2 regions of the Frigoribacterium sp. SL97 genome follow, and region 1 is predicted to be linked to the other one. Evidence: predicted binding sites of a transcription regulator. Region 1 holds the regulator's gene; the other holds the start of a gene.
The links. The regulator LexA, encoded in region 1, represses DNA repair genes until DNA is damaged. The targets are predictions, from matches to a motif close to TCGAACANNTGTTCGA.
Positions count from the first base shown of each region.

Region 1 (7,692 bases):
CTTCCCCTCGGGCTCGAGCGAGGGGTCACGGCGAGCCGGGCGATCGGTTACGCGCAGGCCGTCGCCCAGATCCGGGGTGAGCTCGGCGAGGGGGACGCCATCGATGCCACGGCAGCCCTCACCCGTCGCTACGCCCGCCGCCAGGCGAGCTGGTTCCGCCGGTACGACGACGTCGAGTGGTCCCGCTCGGGCGACGCCCAGGCGGTCGACCGGGCCGTGGCTAGAATCCTGGGGTGACCACCACGCTGCAGTTCACCAAGGGGCACGGCACGGGCAACGACTTCGTCTTGTTCACCGATCCCGATGCGGGCACCGACCTGAGCCCTGCCATGATCCGGGCCCTGGCGGACCGGAGGTTCGGGGTGGGCGGGGACGGGGTCATCCGTGCGGTCCGCACGGCGGCGTTGTCCACCGAGGCGGGCCTGCTCGAGACCGAGCCCCGCGCCGAGTGGTTCATGGACTACCACAACGCCGACGGCAGCCCGGCCGAGATGTGCGGCAACGGCATCCGTGTCTTCGCGCGCTACCTCCTCGAGCGGGGGCTGGTGCAGCTGGGCGAGGACGACGTGCTCGTCGTCGGCACACGGGCCGGCGCGCGTGAGGTGCGTCGTGACGGCACGGGCTTCCGCGTCGACCTGGGGCCGTGGAGGCTCGGCGACGACGATCCGGTCGTGCGGGCGCGCGAGCTGCACGCGGCGCGTCCCGGCCTGCCGATCTCGGTGGGCAACCCCCACGTGGTGGTGGCACTCGCCGGCGACGACGAACTGGACGGTCTCGACCTGACCTACGTGCCGATCGTCGACCCGGCCCCGGCCGACGGGGCGAACGTCGAGTTCGTGGTCCCGGCGGACCCGCTCGTGGTCGACGGGCTGGGTCGCATCCGCATGCGTGTCCACGAGCGGGGCAGCGGCGAGACCCTGTCGTGCGGCACCGGTGCGGCAGCGGCCGCCCTGGCGACGCGGTACTGGGCAGGAGCCTCGGCACCCGAGGCCTGGTTGGTCGAGGTCCCCGGCGGCGTCGTGGGCGTGTCGGTGAGTCATCACGCCGATGGTGAGCACGTCTCGCTCAGTGGGCCGGCCGAACTGGTCTTCACCGGCGCGCTCGAGCTCTGAGCCGCGCCGGGGGCGGCGTCCAGACCTCGGCGAGAAGTCCGATCAGTCGGCGTCGGTGAGTCGCTCGGCGCGCAGTATCCGGTATCCCTTGCTGGTGGAGGCGCGGGTCACGTCCACGACGCCGGTCATGGTCTCGTTCATCCAGCGCTGCAGGGAGTCGGCCCCCAGGTTCTTCTGCACGACCAGCCACGCGTCCGACCCCGCGTCGAGGCGGGGGAGCCACCGTTCGAGCAGGGAGTGCAGCTCGGCCTTGCCGACCCGGATCGGCGGGTTCGACCAGATCGTCGCGAAGCGCAGATCGTCGGGAACACCGTCGGGGGTCACGGCGTTGACGTTCTCGAGGCCGACCGACCGCGCGTTCTCGCGCACGAGGTCGAGCACTCTCTCGTTCACGTCGACGGCCCAGACCGTCGCGTCGGGTGACGACAACGCGAGGCTCAGTGTGATGGGGCCCCACCCGCACCCGACGTCCAACAGATGGCCCGCCCTCGGCGGCGTCGGCGTGCCCCCCAGCAGGACCGAGGTGCCCGGGTCGACGCGGCCGGGGCTGAAGACGCCGGCAGCCGTGGTCAGGGTCAGCTCCCGGCCCGCGAGGACGACCTCGATCGTCCGGGGCTTGGCCGCGCTGCCGGGCTGGGGGGAGAAGTAGTGCTCGCTGGCCATGGTCGCCAACCTACCGAACATCGGGCAGGGCCTCGCTCCCTGCTCTCCGCACACCGAAAGGGTTAGTATCACCCCGATGACAGACCACACCACGACCCCGCTCGATCCGGAGCGGAACGACCAGCCCGACGACGTCGTCGCGCGCGTGCTCGATCGTGCGGCCCAGAGGGCATCCGGCTACACCGTCTTCTCGCCGGCTCAGGCCATCCAGACCCGCTCGTTGCACCACGACGGCGACTCCGACGGCGATCAGTCCGAGCGCGACGACCGCCAGGCCCTCCGCCGCGTGGCGGGCCTGTCGACCGAACTGCAGGACGTCACCGAGGTCGAGTACCGCCAGTTGCGCCTCGAGAACGTCGTCCTGATCGGCGTCTACTCGCAGGGGTCGATGGCGGATGCCGAGAACTCCCTCCGCGAGCTCGCTGCCCTGGCCGAGACGGCGGGGGCGGTCGTGCTCGACGGACTGCTGCAGCGACGGCCGAACCCGGACCCGAGCACCTACCTGGGCAAGGGCAAGGCCGAAGAACTGCGCGGAACGGTCGCGGCCCTCGGCGCCGACACCGTCATCGCCGACACCGAGCTGGCCCCCAGCCAGCGACGGGCCCTCGAGGACGTGGTCAAGGTCAAGGTGATCGACCGCACGGCCGTCATCCTCGACATCTTCAGCCAGCACGCCAAGAGCCGGGAGGGCAAGGCGCAGGTCGAACTGGCCCAACTCGAGTACCTCCTGCCCCGTCTCCGCGGTTGGGGCGAGTCGATGTCCCGCCAGGCCGGTGGACAAGTCGGAGGCGCGGGTGCCGGAATGGGCAGCCGCGGGCCCGGTGAGACCAAGATCGAGCTCGACCGGCGCCGCATCCACACCCGCATGGCCCGGCTCCGCAAGCAGATCAAAGAGATGAAGCCTGCCCGCGACGCCAAGCGGGCCAACCGTGACCGCAACGAGGTGCCCACCGTCGCCATCGCCGGATACACGAACGCCGGGAAGTCCAGCCTCCTGAACCGGTTGACGAGCGCGGGCGTCCTCGTCGAGAACGCGCTGTTCGCGACCCTGGACGCGACGGTCCGCAAGAGCGTGACGGCCGACGGTCGTCCCTTCACGTACGCGGACAACCGTCGGATTCGTGCGGAACCTCCCTCACCAGCTGGTCGAGGCATTCCGATCGACGCTCGAGGAGGTCGAGGCGTCCGACGTCATCGTGCACGTCGTCGACGGGTCGCACCCCGACCCCGCCGCCCAGCTCGCCACCGTCCGTGACGTCATCGCCGAGGTCGACGGTCGTGACATCGCCGAGATCGTCGTCTACAACAAGAGCGACCTCGTCGACGACGACCAGCGTCTCGTCCTGCTCGGGCTCGAGCCGACGGCGGTCTTCGTCTCGGCACGGACGGGTGAGGGCATCGACGAGCTGCTGGCCCGCATCGCAGCCGTCCTGCCCGAACCCGAGATCGAGCTCGACCTGTTGGTGCCGTACGACCGCGGCGACGTCGTCTCCCACCTCCACGACTCGGGCCGCATCGTCAGCACGGACTACGAAGAAGAGGGCACCCGCGTCCACGCGCGTGTCTACCCGAGTGACGTCGCCGGGCTCACGCCCTACGTGGCTCCCGTGGGCGTGGGGCGCTGACGCCGAGCCGCACGTCCTCGAACGACGAAGCGCCGACCACCTGTGGTGGTCGGCGCTTCGTCGTTCGCGGGGCGGGTCGCCACCGTCGAGAAGAGATCAGACGGAGCGCAACACGGCGACGACCTTGCCGACGATCTGCGCATGGTCGCCGACGATTGGTTCGAACGCGCTGTTCCGGGGAAGCAGCCAGGTGTGGCCGTCTCGCTGGCGGAACACCTTGACGGTCGCTTCGTCGTCGAGCATGGCCGCGACGATGTCGCCGTTCTCGGCGTCCTGCTGCTGCCGCACGACGACCCAGTCCCCGTCGCAGATGGCCGCGTCGATCATCGAGTCGCCGACCACCCGCAACATGAACAGTTCGCCCTTGCCGACGAGTTGACGCGGCAGGGGCATCACGTCCTCGATCTGCTGCTCGGCCGTGATGGGGATGCCGGCGGCGATCCGTCCGACCATGGGGACGTGAGCCGTGTCGCCGTCGTCACTCGTCGTGAAGACGGTGGCCGGGGCGACCGCCGGCGCCGTCGCGTCCACGAGGACCTCGAGGGCTCGGGGTCGGTTCGGGTCACGGCGGATCTTGCCGGCGAGTTCGAGCTGGTTCAGCTGGTGCGTGACGCTCGACAGGGACTTGAGGCCGACGGCGTCGCCGATCTCGCGCATGCTCGGGGGATAGCCGCGGTGTCCGATGCTCTCGGTGATCGCGGCGAGGATCGACGCCTGCTTCGCCGTCAACTCCTTGCGGGGGAGGACGCCCGGATCGAGCTGACGGGGGGCGTCGGTGGCCGCCTGCGGGGTGCGCTTCGGGTCGCTCATGGGTCTCCTGCCGTCGATGTCGGTGGTCCCTGTTTGACTCCTACCACCGATCGAAACCGTATCCGATCGGGCGGTGTCGACAAAACACATGTTCGAGTGTGTCGCGTTATCGCTTCCCGATCCACAGCGATTCCGTCCTGCGATACCCGTCGCGGGGGTTGAAAGCCTCGGCAATCGAATGTATGTTCGGAACACGTCTTCGTGCCCGGCATTCCCGGCCGAGTGCCGGGCACGAACTCGTCCCCTGTCTTCCACGGTGAAAGGACCACCTCATGAGCGTCACCTCAGCATCAGCAGTTGCGTCCCCCGTCGACTCGACCCGAGTCGTGCGCACGCGTCTGCGCATCACCCGGCGGGGCCGCGCGGTCGTCGCCGCGCTCGTCGCGGTCCCGCTCGTCGTCGTGGCGGGTGCGCTCGTCCTCAACGGTGGCGGCGCCGTCGCGTCCGACACGACGGGTCGCGCGGACTTCCAGCACGTGACCGTCGACGGTGGCGAGACGCTCTGGCAGGTCGCGTCCGAGATCGACCCCGACGCCGATCCTCGCGACGTCATCGCCGACCTCGTCTCGCTCAACAACCTGCCGAGCGCCGAGGTCTCCGCCGGGCAGAGCCTCGCCGTCCCCGCTCAGTACGCTCGCTGAACTGCCGTCGCCGACGAGGTGGGTGGCCCGGCCCACTGACATCGTGTTCGTTCGGTGGCGACCGACCCGACACACCGTCGGCCCGCCCGTACGATGGTGGGGTGTCCTTCAGTCTCGACGACCTGCCCATCCGTGACGACCTCCGGGGGCTGACGCCCTACGGCGCTCCCCAGAAAAAGGTCCCGGTCGCTCTCAACGTCAACGAGAACACGCATCCCATCCCCGAGGACGTCGCTCGCGACATCGTCGAGTCGGTGGCCCGGGCGGTCCTCGACGTCAACAGGTACCCCGATCGTGAGTTCACGACGCTGCGCGATTCGCTGGCGGCCTACCTCGGGCACGATCTGACCCGCGACAACATCTGGGCGGCGAACGGCTCCAACGAGGTCATCCAGCAGCTCCTCCAGGCCTTCGGAGGCCCGGGCCGCTCCGTCCTGGGGTTCCCCCCCACGTATTCGATGCACTCGATCATCGCCACGGGCACCGGCAGCCGGTGGATCGAGGGTCGTCGTGACGAGGGGTTCCGCATCTCGCCCGAGACCGCGATCTCCGAGATCGAGCGCACCCGTCCCGACATCGTCTTCTTCTGCGGACCGAACAACCCCACGGGCACCCCTCTCGATCTCGCCACGATCGAGGCTGCCTACGACGCGACGGACGGCATCGTCTTCGTCGACGAGGCCTACGCCGAGTTCATGCCGGCCGACCAGCCGACGGCACTGACCCTCCTGGCCGGCCGCGAACGTCTGGTCGTGTCCCGCACGATGAGCAAGGCGTTCGCGTTCGCCGGTGCCCGGGTCGGCTACCTGGCCGCGCACCCGGCCGTGGCCGACGCGCTGCGTCTGGTGCGCCTCCCGTACCACCTCTCGTCCCTGACGCAGGCGGCGGCCGTCGCAGCGCTCTCGCACGCCAGCGAGATGCTCGCCATGGTCGACGACATCAAGGCCCAGCGTGATCGCATCGTGCACGAGTTGACCGAGCTCGGGTACGAGCCGTGGCCCACCTGGTCGAACTTCGTCCTCTTCGGCGGGGTCGACGATCCGACCGACGTCTTCGAGCGCCTGCTCGAGCGGGGCGTCATCGTCCGCAACCTGGGCATCCCGAACCACCTGAGGGTCAGTGCGGGCACCGAGGCCGAGACCACCGCGTTCCTCGAGGCGCTCCGCGACATTAGGCTCTCTTCGTGACCGAGACGACCCGCGCCGCCCGTACCGCTTCCCTCTCGCGCGAGACGAGCGAGTCCAGCATCGCCCTCGCCCTCGACCTCGACGGTTCGGGCCGATCGACGATCGACTCGTCGGTGCCGTTCTTCGACCACCTCCTGACGGCGTTGTCGAAGCACTCCCTGATCGACCTCGAGGTCACCGCGAAGGGCGACACGCACATCGACGTCCACCACACCGTCGAAGACATCGGCATCACGTTCGGCACCGCGCTGAAGCAGGCGCTCGGCGACAAGTCGGGCATCTCGCGCTACGGTGACGCGCTCGTCCCGCTCGACGAGGCCCTCGTGCAGGCGGTCGTCGACGTGTCGGGGCGTCCGTACCTCGTCCACACGGGCGAGCCGGAGGGGTTCGAGTACCACCTCATCGGCGGGCACTTCACCGGCTCGATGGTCCGCCACGTCTTCGAGGCGATCACCTTCCACGCCGGCATCACCGTGCACGTCCGCGTGCTGGGCGGGCGTGATCCGCACCACATCGCCGAGGCCGAGTTCAAGGCGTTCGCCCGGGCGCTCCGCCAGGCGGTCCAGCCCGACCCGCGCGTCAGTGGCATCCCGTCGACGAAGGGTGCCCTGTGACCGGCGCGCGTCCCTCCGTCGTCGTCCTCGACTACGGCAGCGGCAACGTCCACTCGGCCGTCAAGGCCCTCGAGTTGGCGGGTGCCGACGTCGAGCTGACGTCCGATCGCGCCCGGGTGCAGGCGGCCGACGGCCTCTTCGTCCCCGGCGTCGGTGCGTTCGCAGCCGTCATGAGCCAGCTCGAGTCCGTCCGCGGTGGTGAGCTGATCGACCGACGGTTGGCCGGCGGGCGTCCGGTCATGGGCATCTGCGTCGGCATGCAGGTCTTCTTCGAGGGCGGCGTCGAACGCGGCAACAGCACCGGTGGCCTCGGGGCGTGGCCCGGCGTGGTCGACGAACTGAAGGCCGACGTCCTGCCGCACATGGGCTGGAACACCGTCGACGTTCCCGAGGGCAGCGTGCTCTTCGACGGGGTGGCCGACGAGCGGTTCTACTTCGTCCACTCGTTCGCCGCACAAGAGTGGTCCCTCGACGTGATCCGACCCTTCGCCGAACCGCACGTCACGTGGGCCGACCACGGCGGCCGTTTCGTCGCCGCCGTCGAGAACGGCCCGCTCTGGGCGACGCAGTTCCACCCCGAGAAGTCGGGCCGGCCGGGCATCCGGCTGCTCTCGAACTGGCTCGGCACCCTCTGACCCCGGCGCGACCGACCCGATCGCGCCTCCTGACCCTGCGGTGCCCGGCGCCGTGAGAGAGACGACATGAGCGAGTTCTGCACCACCCCCGCCCTGACCCTGTTCCCCGCCGTCGACGTGGCGGGCGGTCAGGCCGTGCGCCTGACCCAGGGTGAGGCCGGCAGCGAGACGAACTACGGCGACCCGGTCTCGGCAGCCGACGACTGGGCGAGCCAGGGCGCCGAATGGCTGCACCTGGTCGACCTCGACGCCGCCTTCGGGCGCGGAGACAACCGCGCCGTCATCAAGAGGGTCATCAAGCAGGTCAAGGGCGTCAACGTCGAGCTCAGCGGTGGCATCCGCGACGACAAGTCCCTCGAGGACGCGTTGAGCACCGGCGTGAAGCGCATCAACCTCGGCACCGCG
Region 1 covers NZ_CP113062.1:1,574,237-1,581,928, forward strand. Annotated here, with positions in the region: gene miaA (tRNA (adenosine(37)-N6)-dimethylallyltransferase MiaA) at 1-237, shown strand, start outside; gene dapF (diaminopimelate epimerase) at 234-1,112, shown strand; gene OVA02_RS07540 (class I SAM-dependent methyltransferase) at 1,155-1,775, opposite strand; partial or broken gene hflX (GTPase HflX) at 1,852-3,400, shown strand; gene lexA (transcriptional repressor LexA) at 3,497-4,210, opposite strand; gene OVA02_RS07555 (hypothetical protein) at 4,483-4,851, shown strand; gene OVA02_RS07560 (histidinol-phosphate transaminase) at 4,953-6,038, shown strand; gene hisB (imidazoleglycerol-phosphate dehydratase HisB) at 6,035-6,652, shown strand; gene hisH (imidazole glycerol phosphate synthase subunit HisH) at 6,649-7,287, shown strand; gene priA (bifunctional 1-(5-phosphoribosyl)-5-((5-phosphoribosylamino)methylideneamino)imidazole-4-carboxamide isomerase/phosphoribosylanthranilate isomerase PriA) at 7,354-7,692, shown strand, end outside.

Region 2 (7,692 bases), 690 kb from region 1:
CCGCCGACCCGGATCGCATCAGCACCCGCTTCGGCTTCGGCCGCGACCACGACGAGCTCGTCGCGGGGACGAAGTCGCAGATGCGCCGCCACCTCGCCGAGGCTGGCGCCACCTGGGTCACGAACTGACCTACGTGCGGCGCCCCGGACACGTGGGCGCCGCGCATGGTGTTCTCGTGACCACCACTCTTCCGAAGATTTCCAACGAGAACCTCTCCCTTGACGACAAGATCGCGGACCTGAACCAGAGTCGCTTTGCGCTACGCGATGAGGTCTCTGAGGACGGTCGCGAGATGCGAACCACTCTCGAGCTTCTCAACACCGTTCGCGTCGACAAGGACGGGCACCGCGAGGTCGTCGCGCTCGTCATCAAGACATCGAAGCACTTGGGGACCCGCGACTACGTCTCCCTCGTGGCACGCGACATCCTCGTTGACCGCCCTGATCCGGGGTTTCTCGTCTTCGGTGCAGCCCACGCGGACTGGCCCTACCTGCGGCGCGACGTCGGTCGTTTCAGTCGTCGGCACCTCGAGGGACTGCATGCTGACTTCCTCCATCTGGCCCTCTCGAAGGACATGCTCGACGAACTCGTCACATGGGCTAAAGAGATCCGCCCGGCCTTCATCGTCCACCTCCGCACCGACACCGCCTCCCGCGTCGTCATGCGAACGACAAGCCGGGACGCCGCCGAGGAGCGTGCAGCTCTTCTCGAGAGCCGACGCATCCAGTCAGCTGTCATCCGTGTTCTCGACCTCGCGGACGCTAGCTAGGTAGCTAGCAATCTAGCTAGCTCGTGCGTCAGCGAGCGTGAACGAGCGCAAGCTCATCCCAGTGCGTCGTCGCCCGCTTCAACAGCTTCTCCCGCTTCATCGACCAGATCGGTGCACCGCGGATGCCCGCGAGCCCCAGGCCGATGTTCCCGGAGCCGTAGCGCCGGCCGACGTCGTCGACGAGCTTGCCGAGTCCGCGCCGGTCGTGCAGCGGCACGAACGCCTCGAGGGGAGCGTCGGAGACCTTCGGTGTGATGCCGGTGAGCAGCACGCCGGCCCGGACATAGTGCGCGCCCTCCCGCAGACGCGGCCTGAGCACCGCGATCGCCGCCTTGACCATCTCCACCGGGTCGTCTGTCGGAACGGGGAACGAGGCGCCACCCGACGCCGATTCGTACGGCTGGTCGTTGAACGGTGATGTCGACGCGAAGCAGGTCATCGACTTGGCGATGGACCCCTGCTTCCGGAGCTTGCCGGCGGCCTGCTGCGCGTAGACGGACAGCACCCGCTCCATGTCCTGGACGGTGGTGACCGGAGTGGCGAACGAGCGGGAGAACATCAGCTGCTCTCGGACGGCCGCCGGCGGCTCAAGCGGCAGGCAGTCGACGCCGCGGAGCTCGTAGACGGTGCGCTGCATGACGACGCTGAACTTCTTGCGGATGACGCCGGGGTCAGCGTCGCGGAGCTCGGCCGCGGTGTGGATGTTGAGGGCGGCGAGGCGCTTCTTGGTCCGGCCGGCGACGCCCCAGACCTCGTCGCTCGGCAGCGATTCGAGGATGCGGGTGACGTGCTCGGGGGAGTAGTCGTCGAGGTTGGCGACTCCTCCGAGGGAGGGGTTCTTCTTGGCACCGTGGTTGGCCAGCTTCGCGAGCGTCTTCGACGGCGCAATGCCGATGGACACCGGCAGGCCGACGTGGAGCTTCACCGCGGCGCGGATGTCGCGGGCCCGGGCGGTGAGCTCGGCCGGCGTGCCCCGAAGGGACAGGAACGCTTCGTCGATCGAGTACTGCTCGAGCCAGGCGGTGTGCCGGCCGAGCAGTTCCATGACCCGGCTCGAGAGGTCGCCGTAGAGCTCGTAGTTCGAGCTGCGGTACTGCAGGTCCCAGGCCTTCGCCTGTGCGGCGAGCTTGAACCAAGGGTCGCCCATCTGGATACCGAGCGCCTTGGCTTCCGCGCTGCGGGCGACGACGCAGCCGTCGTTGTTGCTGAGGACGACGACAGGGCGCCCCTCGAGCGTCGGGTCGAACAGACGCTCGCACGAGACGTAGCAGTTGTTGACGTCGACGAGTGCGATGCGGCGCGCGACGACTGGGTCAGACACGGTGCAGGCACCGGGTGACGACTCCCCAGATGGTCAGGTCGCTGAGCTCGGCTACGTGGATGTGGGGGTAGGCGGGGTTGTCTGCTCGGAGGATGACGCCGCTGCCGGTGAGGTGCAGGCGCTTGATGGTCAGCTCGCCATCGAGGACGGCGACGACGACGTTGCCGGAGTGGGGGATGAGCGAGCGGTCGACGATGACTTCGTCGCCGTCGCTGATGCCGCCGCCTTCCATCGAGTCGCCCGCGACGCGAACGATGAAGGTCGACGTCGCGTCCTTGATGAGGTGCTCGTTGAGGTCGACGGGGCGGTCGAAGTAATTTTCGGCTGGACTCGGAAAGCCAGCGGAGACACCCGTGAGTGCGAGGAGCGCGAGCGCGCTCATGCTCTCCGACACGGGTGCGAGGGGGACGACGGAGAGCATGGCGACAGTGCAGGCAGATTCGAACGCATGTTCGAAGTAGACGTTTCGGAATCGACACGCTAGACCGGTGGACAGAGCAGGTGACAGACCCCTCAGTCTCTGCCATCCTCAACAGATGACCTCTCCTCGCACTGTGGCGTCCGTGTCCGAACTTGTCGTTGGCGACACCATCGTTGACGTGGGCAACGAACGCTGGCCCGCCGGCGGCAGGACGATTGCCACAGTTCAGGATGACCCGGGCGAAGGCATCGAGGCGTCACGTCGGAAGATCACCTTCAAGAAGCGCGCAGACGACAGTGACGACGACAAGGCGCTGACGCACTACGTGCGCGACGGCGACGCGATTCAAGTTCTTCCCTGACCCGGATGGGCGCGCTGCGCCGCACACGTACGAGGCATGACGACCTTCGACGAGTCCGAGCACCCCCGCGCCACGACAGGCACCTTCACCGACAAGCCGCAGACGCTTCCAGAGGTCGGACTCGTTCGAGACATCTACCGGACCCGCGGGGCCGACGGCCTGTTCCGCTGGACCGACCCGGACCTCAGCGACCTCACGTCGACCGCCATCGCCGAGGGTGAGCCCGGCAGCGGCTACCTCGTCGACGGACCCCACAGCATGACCATCCGAGCCGACTACGTCGAGTTCGCGCCGCGCACCGTCCCCGTCAGCATCACCGGAGACTCGCCTTCCATCACGGACGTCGACAGCCTCACGCAGCAGCTGGACGCCTCGCGAGTCGTCGTCGGCCCAGCCGGCACGAACCTCACCGACGGCATGAAGGCTGGCCTCGAGGACAGCCTCAAGGAGCACAGCCGCGTCGCCGTCCAGCTCATCACCCTCACCGACGACGACCGCTCCTGGTCGGCCCTCGTGGTCAAGGCGACCGAGGGATGACCCTCGTCGTGCACGGGCCGGTCACCGACTCGGACCTCGACTCGCTCATCGCCGCAGCCGCCCTGCTCGAGGACGCCTGCTCCTGACGCCGCGCATGACCCCGTCATGAGCCAGACCACCGCAGTACAGGCCCCAGCCGACGTCGCGTCGACCTCGTTCGACGAGCTCGTCAGCCGCCTCGACGTCCTCCGCGACCACCCGAACACCCGGTTCGCCGGCGTCGGCAGAGCAGCAGCCTCGACAGACCCGGGACCGACAGCCGAGCAGGTCCGCGCGATCGCCGTCGAGCGCGCAGAGGCCGAGCACGACCGGGCACAGGCGGTCACCCGCCCATAGCCGCCGCATGTCTTCTGGGCATGCCCGACACGAGTGCCCCGCCGCACACCTACGAAGACATGACGAGCTTCGACGAGACCCAGCACCCGCGCGCCACGACCGGCACCTTCACTGAGAAGGCCCAGAGCGCGCCGGAGTTCGGCCTCGAGCCCGTCGACGTCGTACCCCACCTCGAGCCTGGCGACAGCGTCATCTTCTCGCACGCCGACGGTGAGATCGACGCCCAGCAGGTCGGCTTCGAGGGCTTCGAGGTCGCGCGCGAGGAGGACGGCACGCTCAGCGCCTCCGCCTACACCGACGTCGACTTCCACCACCTCGCGCCCGCCTCTGCCGACGACCCCGAGGCTTGGCTCGACGCCAACCGCAAGGACATCGAGCGCGCCGTCTCGGCAACCTTCCCGGGCCTCCGACTCGACGACCGCAACGGCGACTGGGAGATCCAGGCTCTGGTCCTCGACCTCACGCCGCACGACCGCTCGACCACCCCTGTCGACCCCGCCGGCCTCATCGCTGCAGCCAAGGCCAGCCCGGTCGCCCGGTACCTCACCGGGCCCGATGGCTTCGGGGCCAGTGGCGGGCCGCAGCAGGCCTTCTGGGACCGCATCCACAGCGCCATGGCCGCCGAGAAGACCGCCGTCGACGAGAGCCAGAAGGGCTGACATGGGCGTCCTCAGCACCTTCTTCGACGCCGTCAAGCGCGGCTACCAGGAGGAGGCCGCGCGGGTCTCCCGACTGCGTTCACCGCGGAAGGACCGCAGCGGAGTCCTGCTCCTCGACGCCGACGACGTGGCCGACATCGTCGCCTCCCCGCCGCCCGTGTCCCTGACCAAGATCCAGGCGCGCGGCTACCAGGACGTGAACCATCCCGTCCTCTGGCACGAGTTCCGCGGCCGGACCCTGCGTGAGCTCCGAGACCATCTCCACGTGCGCGAGCAGGTGCAGACTCACCTCTGCGACGCCGCCCGACAGGGCATCTCGGACATCGTCGATCGTCGGTCGGACGGCCGTCGCGGCCACCCGCCTCGCCGGCTCGTCAAGCGGTACGAGCGACTCGGCGCCACTCTCGACCGGCTCCGCCAGCTGCGCGCCGCCGTCGACGCCGCCATCTCGCCGCACACGTACCAGGCATGACCTTCCTCGAGACAGAGCACCCGCGCGCCACCACCGGCAAGTTCACCGACAAGCCCCAGAGCCGGCCCCAGGTCGTCCTCACCGGCGACGACGCCGTCGGCCCGTCGAAGGTGACCCCGTCCCAGGGGGCCGGCTACTACGCCACGGAGCCGCGCATGTCGCGGGAGTTCATCGCCGTCGAGGACCGCCCGGCCGTCGCCGCGGCCCTCGCCGCCGAGTACGAGGAGGGCATGCAGGGAGCTGACCCCGCGTACTGGATGACGAAGTTCGACGTCTACGACGCCTTCGAGGAGGACATCCCTGAGGGCTACACCGAGGCGCAGCGCGACGGGTACCTCTCCGTCAGCCGGAAGGCCCTTAACCTCGACCTCGACCACCAGCCGCTCAGCTACACCCTCTTCACCATCCGGAAGAACGAGGAGCTGGCCACGAAGGACGGTCCGTACCGCCACCGCAGCGACCCCGCCGCCCAGGCCTACGTCACCGAGGCGTGGGACGCGCGCGCAGCCCGCCTGACCCAGATCCGCGAGACGCTCGAAGCCATCGAGGCCCGATGACCTTCGTCGAGGCGGACCACCCCCGCGCGGCAGCCGGCACCTTCGCGGAGAAGGGGCAGACGGCACCTGAGCTCAGCCTCGGCGCCCGCGAGGAACGCGAGCTGCACCCGAGCGGCGCCGTCGCCGAAGTCCGCACCCTCGCACCGAACGGCGACATCACGAGCATCACCCGGTACGCCGACGCGGTCGACGACGACGGACTGCCGAAGCCAGAGAGCATCCTGCACTTCGAGAACCGCCAGTTCCATGACCCGGCGCCCGGCGTCGCCGCGCAGCAACTGCTCACCGACGGCGTCGTCACCGCCCGCGTGCACCACTGGCACGGCTCGATCCACGACCCGGACCCCGAGACGCCGGCCGTCCGCATGGTCAGCGCCGATGGCAGCACCCTCGAGATGCACTACTCCGCCGGCAAGAAGCAGGACCCCGCCCCGGGAGTCCCCGCCGAGGTCCACACCCTCAAGGGCGGACAGCGGCGTTCCACCTGGTACACAGCCGACACTCCGACCAAGCAGCAGGACGTCCTCCCCGGCGCCGGCGCATCCCTGTTCGGAGGTAGCGACCTCGTCGTCACCCGCAAGGCCTGAAGCAACGTGATCAATTCTCGGCGATCTGGGAATTAATGCGCGACGCCGGAGTTAGGCCTCAGTGACAGTCGATCATGACCGTGTCGCAGGGGCTTGAAAACGGTGCCGCGCATGGGGTGAGAGACCACAACGGACCTGCTTCGGCAGGTGCCGCGCATGAAGTTCGAACGAGGCACCAAATGTGCCGCATGTCTACAACACGACGCCGAGAGCCGGCGACCAGGAAGGAGTTCGCGTGACCATCACCACGTTCCGCGAAGCGAGCCACGGGTATCCCGTCGCGCCGCGCACCTCCGTCCTGTCATGGCACAAGTGCAACCTCTCGAACGACCAGCGCAAGCCCGGCCCAGCCCCGGTGATCTCCACGTAGCGGCACACCCGCACCTCGAACCGCGAGGGGAGTCACCAGGTCAGCCGGAAGGCGCCAGGTGGCTCCCCTTCCTCGTTTCACCAGCACCACCGCGACAACTCAACAACACACCTAGGGGTGTAGCTCAACTGGTAGAGCAGCGGTCACCAAAACCGCAGGTTGCAGGTTCAAGTCCTGTCGCCCCTGCAGCTCCCTCCTCTGGCTTCGGCGGGGGAGGGCACGAAGAGCCACCCGGCTTTTGACAAGACAACAGTGGATGAAGAACGACCAGGGCCGCCAAGCCCTGGTCACCATCGTCGAGTGCGCCAGCCTCCACCGGACCCCTGCCAGAGGCATGCCCGGCCAGGTCAGGCCGGCGCACTCGACGACGCAACACTCCTTGGGGAGTTCGCATAGAGGCCGATTGCACCGGGCTGTAAACCCGACGTCACAGACCGTAGAGGTTCGAATCCTCTACTCCCCACCAGCACGACCAGTACCACCAGCACCACCGCCATGGAGGGTCCAGCCGAGGGACGGCGACGGCTGCCGTTTCGAAAACGGTCAGGGGCAACCCGTGCGAGTTCGATCCTCGCACCTTCCGCCAGCAACACTGCTCCGGCCTGGTATCCGGAGAACGTCGAGGGGTCCGGCCGAGCGATAGCCATGCTGCCGGCGCCCGCGGAGGCGGCTCGCACTGTTCGCCGGAGGTAGAACTCCGGGCACGACGGCGCACAGCTCGGCCTGGTCACCCGAGAGCTCGTGGCACGTCGCCCGCAACGCCATGCGATCGACGAAGCGCGACGAGCAGCCACCGCACTCTGCGGTGACACCCCCACGACCCGGGCCGCCGCCCGTGTCGATGCCCGCCTAGCCCAACTGGCAGAGGCGTCCGCTTCAGCAGCGGAAGGTTCCGAGTTCAACTCTCGGGGTGGGCACTGCGACGCAAGTCGCTGATCCTCAGTAGCTCAGTTGGTAGAGCATCCGGCTGTTAACCGGACGGTCGCTGGATCGAAGCCAGCCTGGGGAGCCAACACGACTGTCTCTGCTCGTGAGCGGACGCAGAAGTGGGTGCATGGCCAAGCTACGGCTGCCACGCACCACAACATGGGGGCGTCAGGTTTCGACGTCGCCGGGAAGCTTCGAGAAGAAGCGGGCCGAGAACCGTCTGAGCATCTCGTGAATCAGTTCAGACACCAAGAGATGCCACCGCAACTCGCAACGACTTCGCCCTCGCAGCCTGATAGCCGCGAGATCCTATGGCGGGTCCGTCGCACCCCTCGACAGCAGCCGGAGCTCGGCTGAGGGGTCGGCGCCAGCAAA
Region 2 covers NZ_CP113062.1:2,265,840-2,273,531, reverse strand. Annotated here, with positions in the region: gene OVA02_RS11090 (hypothetical protein) at 1-128, shown strand, start outside; gene OVA02_RS11085 (hypothetical protein) at 176-769, shown strand; gene OVA02_RS11080 (Y-family DNA polymerase) at 798-2,090, opposite strand; gene OVA02_RS11075 (LexA family protein) at 2,083-2,472, opposite strand; gene OVA02_RS11070 (hypothetical protein) at 2,654-2,872, shown strand; gene OVA02_RS11065 (hypothetical protein) at 2,909-3,409, shown strand; gene OVA02_RS11060 (hypothetical protein) at 3,515-3,745, shown strand; gene OVA02_RS11055 (hypothetical protein) at 3,766-4,404, shown strand; gene OVA02_RS11050 (hypothetical protein) at 4,406-4,876, shown strand; gene OVA02_RS11045 (hypothetical protein) at 4,873-5,433, shown strand; gene OVA02_RS11040 (hypothetical protein) at 5,430-6,020, shown strand; gene OVA02_RS11035 (hypothetical protein) at 6,256-6,390, shown strand; tRNA gene OVA02_RS11030 (tRNA-Trp) at 6,504-6,576, shown strand; tRNA gene OVA02_RS11025 (tRNA-Tyr) at 6,772-6,856, shown strand; tRNA gene OVA02_RS11020 (tRNA-Ser) at 6,888-6,976, shown strand; tRNA gene OVA02_RS11015 (tRNA-Leu) at 7,234-7,307, shown strand; tRNA gene OVA02_RS11010 (tRNA-Asn) at 7,327-7,402, shown strand; RNA gene ssrA (transfer-messenger RNA) at 7,479-7,692, shown strand, end outside.
Region 2: a site for LexA is predicted at 2,531-2,546, ahead of OVA02_RS11075 (LexA family protein). Genes of this name have one in related genera too.